2 regions of the Escherichia marmotae genome follow, and region 2 is predicted to be linked to the other one. Evidence: predicted binding sites of a transcription regulator. Region 2 holds the regulator's gene; the other holds the start of a gene.
What was found. The regulator PhoB, encoded in region 2, activates phosphate uptake and scavenging genes when phosphate is short. The targets are predictions, from matches to a motif close to CTGTCATAAAACTGNCNNAT.
Positions count from the first base shown of each region.

Region 1: the regulator PhoB is predicted to act here: its motif matches at 1,959-1,978, upstream of opgB (phosphatidylglycerol--membrane-oligosaccharide glycerophosphotransferase).

Region 1 covers NZ_CP025979.1:2,559,323-2,566,564, forward strand. Annotated here, with positions in the region: gene dnaT (primosomal protein DnaT) at 1-529, shown strand, start outside; gene dnaC (replicative helicase loader DnaC) at 532-1,269, shown strand; gene yjjA (DUF2501 domain-containing protein YjjA) at 1,318-1,812, shown strand; gene opgB (phosphatidylglycerol--membrane-oligosaccharide glycerophosphotransferase) at 2,072-4,363, shown strand; gene C1192_RS13200 (zinc-binding alcohol dehydrogenase family protein) at 4,542-5,564, opposite strand; gene C1192_RS13205 (GntR family transcriptional regulator) at 5,703-6,608, shown strand; gene C1192_RS13210 (Na+/H+ antiporter) at 6,731-7,242, opposite strand, start outside.
Region 2 covers NZ_CP025979.1:2,045,754-2,052,995, forward strand. Annotated here, with positions in the region: gene brnQ (branched-chain amino acid transporter carrier protein BrnQ) at 1-29, opposite strand, end outside; gene phoR (phosphate regulon sensor histidine kinase PhoR) at 436-1,731, opposite strand; gene phoB (phosphate response regulator transcription factor PhoB) at 1,789-2,478, opposite strand; gene sbcD (exonuclease subunit SbcD) at 2,668-3,870, shown strand; gene sbcC (exonuclease subunit SbcC) at 3,867-7,010, shown strand; gene araJ (MFS transporter AraJ) at 7,136-7,242, shown strand, end outside.

The DNA of each region.
Region 1 (7,242 bases), 510 kb from region 2:
AGTTTTGACCCCGGACGTCGTTGGTATTGACGCCCTGGTACACGATCACCAGACCGTTCTGGCAAAAGCTGAAGGCGGTATGGTTGCCGTATTTGCTAACAACGCTCCGGCGTTTTATGCCGTCACGCCCTCACGTCTTGCTGAACTGCTGGCGCTGGAAGAAAAGCTGACACGTCCAGGAAGCGATGTCGCTCTGGACGATCAACTCTATCAGGAACCGCAAACTCCCCCCGTTGCCGTACCGATGGGAAAATTCGCCATGTACCCGGACTGGCGGCCAGATGCTGATTTTACTCGCCTGGCCGCATTATGGGGCGTGGCGCTAAGAGAACCCGCCACCGCCGAAGAACTGGCCTCATTCATTGCCTACTGGCAGGCGGAAGGCAAAGTCTTTCATCATGTGCAATGGCAACAAAAACTGGCGCGCAGTCTGCAAATTGGTCGTGCCAGCAATGGCGGACTGCCGAAACGAGATGTGAACACAGTCAGCGAACCTGACAGCCAAATTCCACCGGGATTCAGAGGGTAACGATGAAAAACGTTGGCGACCTGATGCAACGTCTGCAAAAAATGATGCCTGCCCATATCAAACCCGCCTTCAAAACGGGTGAAGAGCTTCTGGCGTGGCAGAAAGAACAAGGAGCGCTCCGCGCCGCCGCTCTGGAGCGCGAGAACCGGGCAATGAAAATGCAGCGCACCTTTAACCGCTCCGGCATTCGTCCGCTGCATCAGAACTGCTCCTTTGAGAACTATCGTGTTGAATGCGAAGGGCAGATGAATGCGTTGAGCAAAGCGCGCCAGTATGTCGACGAGTTCGACGGCAACATCGCCAGCTTTATCTTTTCTGGCAAGCCTGGAACCGGTAAAAACCACCTGGCGGCAGCGATCTGCAACGAACTACTGCTACGCGGCAAATCGGTATTGATTATTACTGTTGCCGATATTATGTCAGCGATGAAAGATACTTTCAGAAATAGCGGCACCAGCGAAGAGCAACTGCTCAACGATCTGAGCAACGTTGATCTGCTGGTGATCGACGAGATCGGTGTACAGACCGAATCGAAATACGAAAAAGTGATCATCAACCAGATCGTCGATCGTCGTTCTTCTTCCAAACGCCCGACCGGGATGCTGACCAACAGCAATATGGAGGAGATGACGAAATTGCTGGGCGAACGCGTTATGGATCGTATGCGCCTGGGCAACAGCCTGTGGGTGATCTTCAACTGGGACAGTTATCGTAGTCGGGTAACGGGTAAAGAGTATTAATCCCCATTTCCGGCGTTATACTGCGACAAAATTCCATTATGAGTAATGATGATGAAAACTGTTAAACACCTTCTGTGCTGTGCAATTGTCACCACCGCATTCATTTCCGCCGGGACACATGCCGCTTCCTGGAAAGATGCGCTTTCCAGCGCCGCCAGCGAGTTAAGCAACCAGAGCAGCACCACACAGGAAGGTGGTTGGTCGCTCTCTTCATTAACGAGTCTGCTTAGCAGTGGCAACCAGGCGTTAAGCGCAGACAATATGAACAATGCCGCAGGTATTCTGCAATATTGCGCGAAACAAAAGCTGGCTTCAGTGACCGACGCGGAAAACATCAAAAATCAGGTACTGGAGAAGCTGGGCCTGAACAGCGAAGAACAGAAAGAAGACACCAACTATCTGGATGGCATTCAGGGTTTGCTGAAAACCAAAGATGGTCAGCAGCTTAATCTGGATAACATCGGCACCACTCCGCTGGCGGAGAAAGTGAAAACCAAAGCCTGCGATCTGGTATTAAAGCAAGGCCTGAACTTTATCTCCTGATCTGTTCTGTATAATGCCGCGTTTTAACTGTTAATCGGCTGGCGCGGCTCTCCCCTTCTCTTTTTCCCGCTTCTCACGCTTTCATCCCCCGCTATGCGGGACGCAGCCTTGAATAAAAAAGCCTGTTTATAAACTAATTCCTAACAACATCGCATTTTTTTGACACTAGAATTGCAGCAATATGGCAGCGCCATTACATTGTGTTTCTCAAAAAATCTTAAACATCGGCTACACGGCCTGGTTTAGTGAGGATCGCCCGTTGTCAGAACTACTCTCTTTCGCCCTGTTTCTCGCCTCTGTGCTGATCTACGCATGGAAAGCGGGACGTAACACCTGGTGGTTTGCAGCCACGTTAACGGTGCTGGGGCTATTTGTCGTTTTAAATATTACCCTGTTTGCCAGCGACTATTTTACTGGCGATGGTATTAACGACGCGGTGCTCTATACCTTAACCAACAGCCTGACCGGTGCAGGCGTCAGCAAATATATCCTGCCAGGCATCGGCATTGTGCTGGCACTGACGGCGGTGTTCGGCGCGCTGGGATGGATCCTTCGCCGCCGCCGACATCATCCTCACCATTTTGGTTACAGCCTTTTGGCACTCTTGCTGGCGCTGGGTTCAGTGGATGCCAGCCCGGCATTTCGTCAGATAACGGAACTGGTGAAATCCCAATCGCGCGACGGCGATCCGGACTTTGCGGCTTATTATAAAGAGCCGTCAAAAACCATCCCCTCCCCCAAACTCAACCTGGTTTATATCTACGGAGAAAGCCTCGAACGAACTTATTTTGACAACGACGCTTTCCCGGATCTCACGCCAGAACTGGGGGCGCTAAAAAATGAAGGGCTGGATTTCAGCCATACGCAGCAACTGCCGGGAACCGATTACACAATTGCTGGCATGGTAGCCTCCCAGTGTGGCATTCCGCTGTTTGCCCCGTTTGAAGGCAACGCCTCTGCATCCGTTTCCAGCTTCTTCCCACAGAACATCTGTCTGGGCGATATCCTGAAAAATTCCGGTTATCAGAACTATTTCGTGCAGGGAGCCAACCTGCGTTTTGCGGGTAAAGATGTGTTCCTGAAATCACACGGCTTCGACCATTTGTACGGTTCGGAAGAACTGAAAAGCGTGGTGGCAGACCCGCATTATCGCAACGACTGGGGATTCTACGACGATACGGTGCTGGACGAAGCATGGAAAAAATTTGAAGAACTGTCTCGCTCCGGCCAACGGTTTTCGCTGTTTACTCTGACGGTCGATACCCATCACCCGGATGGTTTTATCTCACGTACCTGTAACCGCAAAAAATATGATTTTGACGGAAAACCGAACCAGTCATTCAGCGCGGTAAGTTGCAGCCAGGAGAACATCGCGGCGTTTATCAACAAAATCAAAGCCTCTCCGTGGTTTAAAGATACCGTTATAGTGGTCTCTTCCGACCATCTGGCGATGAACAACACCGCGTGGAAATACCTGAACAAACAGGATCGCAACAACCTGTTTTTTGTCATCCGTGGCGACAAACCGCAGCAAGAGACTCTGGCAGTGAAGCGTAACACGATGGATAACGGCGCTACCGTGCTGGATATTCTCGGAGGCGATAACTTCCTCGGTCTCGGACGCAGCAGCCTGTCTGGTCAGTCAATATCAGAAGTGTTCCTCAACATTAAAGAGAAAGTGCTGGCGTGGAAGCCGGATATCATCCGCTTGTGGAAATTCCCTACCGAGATGAAAACGTTCACCATTGATCAGAACAAAAACATGATCGCATTCTCAGGAAGCCACTTCCGCCTGCCACTGCTGTTACGCGTGTCAGATAAACGCGTGGAGCCTCTGCCAGAAAGTGAATACTCCGCACCTCTGCGTTTCCAGTTAGCTGATTTCGCCCCACGAGACAATTTCGTCTGGGTTGACCGCTGTTACAAGATGGCGCAACTGTGGGCACCGGAACTGGCGCTCTCTACCGACTGGTGCGTCTCACAAGGTCAACTTGGCGGACAACAAATTGTGCAGCATGTTGATAAGCCTGAATGGAAAGGCAAAACAGCGTTTAAAGACACGGTCATCGACATGAAACGCTACAAAGAGAATGTTGATACGCTGAAAATTGTCGATAACGATATTCGCTACAAAGCAGACAGTTTCATCTTTAACGTCGCTGGTGCGCCGGAAGAGGTGAAACAGTTCAGTGGAATTTCCCGCCCGGAATCCTGGGGACGCTGGTCAAACGCGCAGTTAGGCGATGAAGTGAAAATCGAGTACAAACATCCGCTGCCGAAGAAATTTGACCTGGTGATCACCGCCAAAGCCTATGGTAATAACGCCGGCCGCCCCATTCCGGTACGCGTAGGCAATGAAGAACAAACCATCGTGCTGGGTAATGAAGTGACCACCAATACGCTGCATTTCGATAACCCAACCGATGCCGATACGCTGGTGATTGTTCCACCGGAACCTGTCGCAACCAACGAAGGGAACATTCTCGGCCACTCGCCGCGTAAGCTCGGCATTGGTATGGTGGAAATCAAAGTGGTTGAGCGTGAAGGGTAATAATATTGCCTGGTTGTAGTTCGGATAAGACGCGCAAGCGTCGCATCAGGCATCGGCACACAACTGCCGGATGCGCCGTTAACGCCTTATCCGTCCTGCGGTATAATATTGAAACGTAAAAAAACAGCGCCCAACACGTCCCCGAGCGCTGCATGGCAACTTTACCAATATCCGATTATCAGAAAGTAATAACGCCCTTAATCAACTCAGGGTTGTTAATCACATCGCGCTCATAGATTTCCGCCAGCGTGGCGAACGGATAGCGATGGGTTAACATCATGTCAGCCGTGATTTTCCCTTCCGCCATCAATCTCCCGACTTTCGCGAAATCTTCCGGCGTGGCGTTGCGGCTACCCATCATTGTGGTTTCTTTTTTATGGAACTCCGGGTCAGAGAATTGCAACTCGCCTTTAAACAGGACGACAAATACCACCGTGCCGCCGTGGCGAATCAGATTAACTGTGTTATTCATCGCATGTTGATTACCCGTCGCGTCGATCACTTTCTGCGCCAAAGAACCACCAAATTGCGCCCGCAACTGGTCATCAAAATCCTCTGCTGAAGGATCCAGCACCGGTAGTTCCAGACGCGTTGCTACATGCTCACGGCGAGTCGGACTGGTATCTGCCACTACCACCTGTGCACCATCAGCTTTAGCGATTGCCGCCGCGCCCAGACCGATTGGCCCCGCACCGACCACCAGCACCTGCTCGCCGGGCGCAACTGCCGCACGACGTACCGCATGAGCGCTAATGGCGAAAGGTTCAATCAACGCAGCCGCCTGCGGGTCAATGCCGTCTGCGGGTAGCAAATTAGCCGCAGGCACTGCCAGATACTCACTAAAACCACCATCCTGATGCACACCAATGACTGAAATTCTTTCACAGCAGTTGGTGCGACCACTTTTACACGCAGGACACTGCTGACAAGAGATATACGGAATTACTGCAACTTGCTGCCCAATATTAAAATTGTGAATATTTTTCCCTGCATCAATAATCTCCCCACATATTTCATGACCTAAAACACGTGGGTAGCTAAAAAATGGCTGATTACCCGCCCAGGCATGAATATCTGTACCACAAATTCCGACAGTTTTAATTTTAATTAATGCTTCATCGTCGCCTGCCACCGGCCTTTCCCGGATTTTCCAGACTAAACTCTTTATTTTCTGACAAATTAAGACTTTCATTGTAGACATGATTCACTGCTCCTTTTATTTTATTACTCCCAGATATCGTCGAATTTATAAGAGCGACTGAATTTGCCCATGAAATATGCGGATGATCACGCATAAAAATGTTTTAAATCGGTTTTTAATGCCGTACTGGAGGGAACAATGAGTCGTTCACAGAATTTACGTCATAACGTCATAAACCAGATGATTGAAGATATGGCGCGGGGAAATATTCCATCCCCACTCCCTTCACAAAGTGGGCTGGCAGAAATGTATAACATTAGCCGCACCACGGTACGCCACATACTCCAGCATTTAAGCGCATGCGGCGTGCTCACCCAGGTGGGAAAGGATTATGTTGTCGCCCGCAAACCCGAACAGAACGATGGTTTCGATTGCATCACAGTCTCGCTGACAGAGCAAAACTACATTTTCGAGCAGGCATTTTTCACCATGATTAACCAGCGTCAGCTACGCGCCGGAGAGAGTTTTTCCGAGCTGCAACTGGCGCGGACGGCAGGCGTCAGCCCGGTCGTAGTACGAGAATACCTTTTAAAATTTGGCCGCTATGGTCTGATTCAGAGCGAAAAACGCGGGCAGTGGAGCATGAAGCAGTTCGATCAGTCTTATGCCGAACAACTGTTTGAACTGCGGGAGATGCTGGAAACACACGCGTTACAGCACTTTCTGAATTTGCCAGATGATGATTCACGCTGGTTACAGGCAAAAACACTGCTCGAACGCCACCGGACACTGCGTGACAGCATTGGCAGTAATTTTCGTATGTTTTCGCAGTTAGACCGCGATTTTCATGCCATGCTGCTATCTGCTGCTGACAACATCTTTTTTAATCAAACACTTGAAATTATATCGGTGATTTTTCACTGTCATTATCAGTGGGATGAAAGCGATCTGAAACAACGTAATATTATTGCCATTGATGAGCATATGACGATTCTTAGCGCGCTAATTTGCCGCAGTGATTTAGATGCCGTACTCGCGCTGCGTAATCATCTCGATACCGCCAGGCAATCGATGATTCGCTCAGTCAAACAGCATCATCGTTAAATTAAGTACAGATTAAAAACTACTATTCCGAGTTTATATCACGGCATAAAAATCAAGCCAATAATAAACGATGCTGAGTTAACAACACTCAGCCATCATTTATTGATTAAACAACAATAAAATTATTGGCTGTCCATAATTAATGCTTCCAGTACATCTAATTCACTGACAATTTTAGCCAGTGTTTCATCACACACTTCTTGCCTTGCTCGCATTTGATAAATAGCTGCACGTTTGGCATTCAGCGCCGCCAGATTAAATGTTCTTTCCAGTTTTGTCCGTTGCATATGCAACGAATTATCGTTTGCCGACATATCATCATCATTACGCCGCATATAATCGATAATTCTGGCCCCGGTTTCCATAATTAATTCATTATCGAGGTTTTCCGTGCTGGCACCAAGCAAACGTTGCTGAGTTTTTTGCACGCTCAGGATAGCCATTTTAGACATAAACAAATCGGCGGCGATCTCTTCTTTCTGCCGGTTATCGCTAAACAGGCTAACATTTTTCCCCAATAACAGCGGCAGAATGATAATGCCGCACAGCAACGAAAAGAGGATCACCCCGGTAGCGAGAAACACCAGCAAATAGCGCCCAGGGAACGGTTCACCATCAGGCAGTAATAACGGTA
Region 2 (7,242 bases):
ATATCGCGCGATCTTAATTGATGGGTCATAAATCATACTGCCTGTGGATGTGGTGTTGTAACGTTAAATTTTTGTGCCAATCCCTGGGGATGATACAGCGGTATTTTTAAACAATTTCAGCGGGAAATACTCCCAACCTGACGCGGCGAAGAATAGTTTTTCGATTTACCGCTTGAATGCAGTCAGTATGACAGCACCTGAAGCGCAATTTAAACGCTTATAACGTTTTAAAGCAAGATGGGATCTAAAAACCAGAGGGATATAACGATAAGAAATCACTAACCAGTATAAAACGCTATTTCAGCGAAAAAGTCATGGCTAATCATGCGAACAAAAAATCACCAACCCTTGTAAGATTTAGCGCTTATTTTTTGGCTGCAAAGAAAAAAAGCCAGCGTCGGCTGGCTTATGGCAACAAAAAATGACAAAGGCAGATTAATCGTTGTTTTTGGCAATTAAACGTTCCGGCAGAACAAAACTGAAACGCGTACCTTTGCCCACCGTACTGTCAATATTCAGGCGGCTTTCGTGGTGATTCACCGCATGTTTAACAATTGCTAACCCCAGTCCGCTACCACCGGTTTGTCGGGAACGCGCTTTATCAACACGATAAAAACGCTCGGTCAGCCGTGGAATATGCTCCGGTGCGATACCCGGCCCATTATCTTCAACACTAAACTCGGCACCGTGCGGCACTCGCTGCCAGCGCACCGTGATATGTGTACCTTCTGGCGTATGATTCACCGCGTTATAGACCAGATTCGAAATCGCACTGCGTAGCTGATCTTCATTGCCAGACACTTTTAGGTCATTATCTATTTCAAAGGTAAATGTCTGTTTGTGCTGACTCAGAGTCTGGGCTTCACGCTCAACGACACGCAGCATCATAGGTACATCAACCTTTTCATTGAGTAACTGTGTTGGCGCAGCTTCAATTTTCGACAGCGTCAGCAACTGCTTCACCAGTCCTTCCATTCTCTGGGTTTGCTCGCGCATTGTGTGCAACGCTTTTTCACGTACCGCACCTTCCAGCGGCTGCTCATGCATCATTTCCAGGTAACCCTGCAACACAGTCAATGGCGTGCGTAACTCATGGCTCACGTTGGCAAAAAAGTTGCGCCGAGCCCCTTCCAGTTGATGCATTTGCGTGACATCACGCGCCACCATTAACAGTTGTTTATGCGTATAAGGCATGACGCGAATTTCCAGATGCCGCCCGGTGTTGAGCACCAGATTGAGCGGGCGAGAAAAATCACGCGTTTTCAGATATTGCGTAAATTCCGGATAACGCAGCAGGTTAAGGATGTTCTGCCCGTTATCTTCCGGCCAGCGCAGGCCAAGAGTTTGTTGCGCCAGCCCGTTACACCAGAAGATCCCGCCCTCTTCCGTGGTCAGCACCACCGCATCGGGCAGCGACTCCGCGCCGCTACGAAAGCGTTTGATGAGATTGCCCAGTTCGCGGCGGCGTTTTTTATTACGCAACTGCATCTGGTGTAAGCCATACAGCAGCGGTTCCCAGCTTCCACGCCCGGGTGGCGGCGTCATACTGCGATCCACCCACAGCCACCATGAGAGGCGTAATAAATTCCAGAAATGCCAGATAAGCAGTCCCGTTACCGATGCCAATAAAAACCAGGGCAGATAACCCAAAAAAGCACCCAGGATGAAGGCCGGGAGGCAGCAAAGTAGCAGCTCCAGCACCAGCCTTTTCCACGACAGCCGTTCCAGCACGTAAGATACTCCAGTTATGAACAAACAAGCCTTGCTCTGCGTCCGACGAGCAAGGCGTTAAAAGCGGGTTGAAAAACGATATCCTGTACCGCGCACGGTCTGTACCATGCGGTCATGCCCGCCAGGTTCCAGTGCTTTACGCAGGCGACGAATGTGGACATCAACCGTACGGTCTTCTACATAAACATTGGTTCCCCAGACGTGGTTTAATAGCTGTTCGCGACTGTACACACGCTCGGGGTGAGTCATAAAAAAGTGCAGCAGCTTAAATTCAGTCGGTCCCATCTCCAGCGGTTCTTCGCCCGCCATCACCCGATGAGACGTCGGGTCCAGACTTAGCCCCAGCATCTCGATCACCTCTTCCACCGCCATCGGTGAAATACGGCGCATCACCGCTTTAATACGTGCCACCAGTTCCTTCGGTGAAAACGGCTTGGTGATATAATCATCCGCGCCGGTTTCAAGACCGCGCACACGATCTTCTTCCTCCCCTCTGGCGGTCAACATCACCACCGGTATATCCCGGGTCATCGACTCACGCTTCAGATGTTTGATGAACTGGATACCGGAGCCGCCGGGTAACATCCAGTCGAGGAGAATTAAATCCGGCCAGGGTTCATTCAGTTGGTTCACAGCACTGTCATAATCTTCCGCTTCGACCGGCTGAAAGCCATTTTGCTCGAGCACGAAGCAGACCATTTCGCGAATTGGAGCTTCATCCTCTACGACCAGAATACGTCTCGCCATGATTTGCCCTGTTGTAATAAATAGATTGCGATCATCAATGCGACGTCATTATGCGTCAGATTTATGACAGATTTATGAAAAGAACGTCGCACTCCCCTTCAGGTTATTGATTTCCGTGGCGCAGAAAAAAGCAAATAAGACACCTGATTGGGTATAATCGCGCCTATGCTTTTTCGCCAGGGAATTGTTATGCGCATCCTTCACACCTCAGACTGGCATCTCGGCCAGAACTTCTACAGTAAAAGCCGCGAAGCTGAACACCAGGCCTTTCTTGACTGGCTGCTGGAGACAGCGCAAACCCATCAGGTGGATGCAATTATTGTTGCCGGTGATGTTTTCGATACCGGCTCACCGCCCAGCTACGCCCGCACGTTATATAACCGTTTTGTTGTCAATTTACAGCAAACAGGCTGTCATCTGGTGGTACTGGCAGGAAACCATGACTCAGTAGCCACGCTGAATGAATCGCGCGATATCATGGCGTTTCTCAATACCACCGTGGTCGCCAGCGCCGGACATGCGCCGCAAATATTGCCTCGTCGCGACGGAACGCCTGGCGCGGTACTGTGCCCTATCCCTTTTTTACGCCCGCGTGACATTATTACCAGCCAGGCGGGACTTAACGGTATTGAAAAACAGCAGCATTTGCTGGCAGCAATCACCGATTATTACCAACAACATTATGCAGATGCCTGCAAATTGCGCAGCGATCAACCTCTGCCCATCATCGCAACGGGGCATTTAACGACCGTTGGCGCGAGTAAAAGTGACGCCGTGCGTGACATTTATATTGGCACGCTGGACGCGTTTCCGGCACAAAACTTTCCGCCGGCCGACTACATCGCGCTCGGGCATATTCACCGCGCGCAGATCATTGGCGGCATGGAACATGTCCGCTATTGCGGCTCTCCCATCCCACTGAGTTTTGATGAATGCGGCAAGAGTAAATATGTCCATCTGGTGACATTTTCAAATGGCAAATTAGAGAGCGTGGAAAACCTGAGCGTACCGGTAACGCAACCGATGGCAGTGCTGAAAGGCGATTTGGCATCGATTACCGCGCAACTTGAACAATGGCGTAATGTGCCACAGGAGCCGCCTGTCTGGCTGGATATTGAAATCACTACCGATGAGTATCTGCATGATATTCAGCGCAAAATCCAGGCATTAACCGAATCACTGCCTGTCGAAGTATTACTGGTGCGTCGCAGTCGGGAGCAGCGCGAGCGTGTGTTAGCCAGCCAACAGCGTGAAACACTCAGCGAACTTAGCGTCGAAGACGTTTTTAATCGTCGTCTGGCACTGGAAGAACTGGATGAATCGCAGCATCAACGCCTGCAACATCTTTTCGCCATGACGTTGCAGACCCTCGCCGGAGAACACGAAGCATGAAAATTCTCAGCCTGCGCCTGAAAAACCTGAACTCATTAAAAGGCGAATGGAAGATTGATTTCACCCGCGAACCGTTCGCCAGCAACGGTCTGTTTGCCATTACCGGCCCAACCGGCGCGGGTAAAACCACGCTGCTCGATGCCATTTGTCTGGCGCTGTATCACGAAACGCCGCGCCTCTCCAACGTTTCGCAATCGCAAAATGACCTGATGACCCGCGATACTGCCGAATGTCTGGCGGAAGTGGAGTTTGAAGTGAAAGGCGAGGCCTACCGCGCATTCTGGAGCCAGAACCGGGCGCGTAACCAGCCGGACGGTAATTTGCAGGTGCCACGCGTAGAGCTGGCGCGCTGCACAGACGGTAAAATCCTCGCTGATAAAGTGAAAGATAAGCTGGAAATGACGGCGACGTTAACCGGGCTGGATTACGGACGTTTCACCCGTTCGATGCTGCTTTCGCAGGGGCAATTTGCTGCCTTCCTCAATGCTAAACCGAAAGAACGCGCAGAATTGCTGGAGGAGTTAACCGGCACCGAAATTTACGGGCAAATCTCCGCGATGGTCTTTGAACAGCACAAATCGGCCCGCACTGCGCTGGAGAAACTGCAAGCGCAGGCCAGCGGCGTTGCGTTATTAGCACCTGAGCAGGTGCAATCATTAACAGAAAGTTTGCAGGTACTCACTGACGAAGAAAAGCAGTTACTCGCCGCACAGCAGCAAGAGCAACAATCGCTTAACTGGTTAACACGTCTGGATGAATTACAGCAGGAGGCCAGCCGTCGTCAGCAGGCTCTGCAACTGGCGTTGACCGAAGAAGAAAAAGCGCAACCTCAACTGGCGGCGCTTAGTCTGGCACAACCCGCACGAAATCTCCGTCCGCACTGGGAACGTATTGCAGAACACTCTACGGCGCTGGCGCATACTCGCCAACAGATTGAAGAAGTAAATACTCGCTTACAGAGCACAATGGTGTTTCGCGCGAGCATTCGTCACCAGGCGGCGAAGCAGTCGGCTGAATTACAGCACCATCAACAAACCCTGAATGCGTGGTTACAGGAACACGACCGCTTCCGTCTATGGAACAACGAGCTGGCGGGTTGGCGTGCGCAGTTCTCCCAACAGGCCAGTGAACGCGGGCATCTGCGACAGTGGCAACAGCAATTAACCCATGCCCGGCAAAAACTTAATGCCCTTCCGGCTATCTCTTTAGCTTTAACCGGCGATGAAGTTGCTGTCGCACAAGCGCAACATGCTGAACAACGCCCGCTACGTCAGCGCCTGATTGCACTGCATGGGCAAATTGCTCCCCAGCAAAAACGGCTGGCGCAGTTACAAGCCACTATCCAGAGCGTCACGCAGGAACAGACGCAACGTAACGCCGCACTGACCGAAATGCGCCAGCGTTATAAGGAAAAAACGCAACAGCTTGCCGACGTCAAAACCATTTGCGAGCAGGAAGAGCGCATCAAAACGCTGGAAGCACAGCGCGCACAGTTACAAGCAGGTCAACCTTGTCCACTTTGTGGTTCCACCAGCCACCCGGCGGTAGAGGCGTATCAGGCACTGGAACCTGGCGTTAATCAGGCCCGATTACTGACGCTGGAAAACGAAGTGAAAAAGCTCGGTGAAGAAGGCGCGGCATTACGTGGACAACTGGACGCATTAACCTGGCAGCTTCAGCGGGATGAAAACGAAGCACAAAGCCTCCGGCAAGATGAGCAAGCACTTACTCAGGAATGGCAGACACTCACTGCCAGCCTCAATATCACCTTGCAGCCGCAGGACGATATTCAACCGTGGCTTACCGCCCAGGAAGAGCATGAAAAGCAACTGCAATTACTCAATCAGCGTCAAGAATTGCAGGCGCAAATTGCCGCGCATAATCAGCAAATTATCCAGTATCAACAGCAAATTGAGCAACGCCATCAGCAACTCTCTACGGCATTAGCGGATTACGCGCTGGCATTGCCGAAGGAAGATGAAGAAGAGAGCTGGTTATCGGCACGTCAGCAAGAAGCGCAGATCTGGCAACAGCGCCAGAACGAATTAAGCGGGCTGCAAAACCGCATCCAGCAACTGACGCCGATTCTGGAAACGCTGCCGCAAAGTGATGAACTTCCGCACAGCGAAGAAACGGTGACGCTGGAAAACTGGCGGCAAATTCACGAGCAATGCCTCGCGTTACAAAGCCAGCAACAGACGTTGCAGCAACAGGAAGTTCTGGCGGCGCAAAGTCTGCAAAATGTCCAGGCACAGTTTGACGCTGCCCTACAGGCCAGCATTTTTGCCGATCAGCAAGCGTTTCTTGCGGCACTGATGGATGAACAAACACTAGCGCAACTGGAACAGCTCAAGCAGAATCTGGAAAACCAGCGCCGTCAGGCACAAACGCTGGCAACTCAGGCGGCAGAAGCTCTGGCACAGCATCAGCAACACCAGCCTGACGGGTTGGATCTCACTTTGACAGCGGAACAGATTCAGCAAGAGTTAGCACAAACTAACCAAAAACTGCGTGAAAATACCACCCATCAGGGCGAGATTCGCCAGCAACTGAAACAGGATGCAGACAACCATCAGCAACAACAAACCTTAATGCAGCAAATTACTCAAACGACACAGCAGGTTGAGGACTGGGGTTATCTTAATTCGCTGATTGGCTCCAAAGAGGGTGACAAATTCCGTAAATTCGCCCAGGGGCTGACGCTGGATAATCTGGTCCATCTCGCTAATCAGCAACTGACCCGTCTGCACGGGCGCTATCTGTTAAAGCGCAAAGCCAGCGAGGCGCTGGAAGTCGAGGTTGTCGATACCTGGCAGGCCGACGCGGTGCGCGATACCCGCACCCTTTCCGGCGGCGAAAGTTTCCTCGTCAGTCTGGCGCTGGCGCTGGCGCTTTCGGATCTGGTCAGCCATAAAACGCGTATTGACTCACTTTTCCTTGATGAAGGTTTCGGCACGCTGGATAGCGAAACGCTGGATACCGCCCTTGATGCACTGGATGCCCTGAACGCCAGCGGTAAAACTATCGGCGTAATTAGCCACGTTGAAGCGATGAAAGAGCGTATTCCTGTGCAAATCAAAGTGAAGAAGATCAACGGTCTGGGCTACAGCAAACTGGACAGCGCGTTTGCAGTGAAATAACTATTCAGCAGGATAATGAATACAGAGGGGCGAATTATCTCTTGGCCTGATTGGTCGTTATCCTGCAAGCTATCACTTTATTGGCTACGGTGATTCGTAGCCGTCCTGTTGGTTGTGATGGTGGTATGAATAAAGTTATTTTATCTTTAGCTCTCGGCACGTTTGGTCTGGGGATGGCCGAATTTGGCATTATGGGCGTGCTCACGGAGCTGGCGCATAATGTGGGGATTTC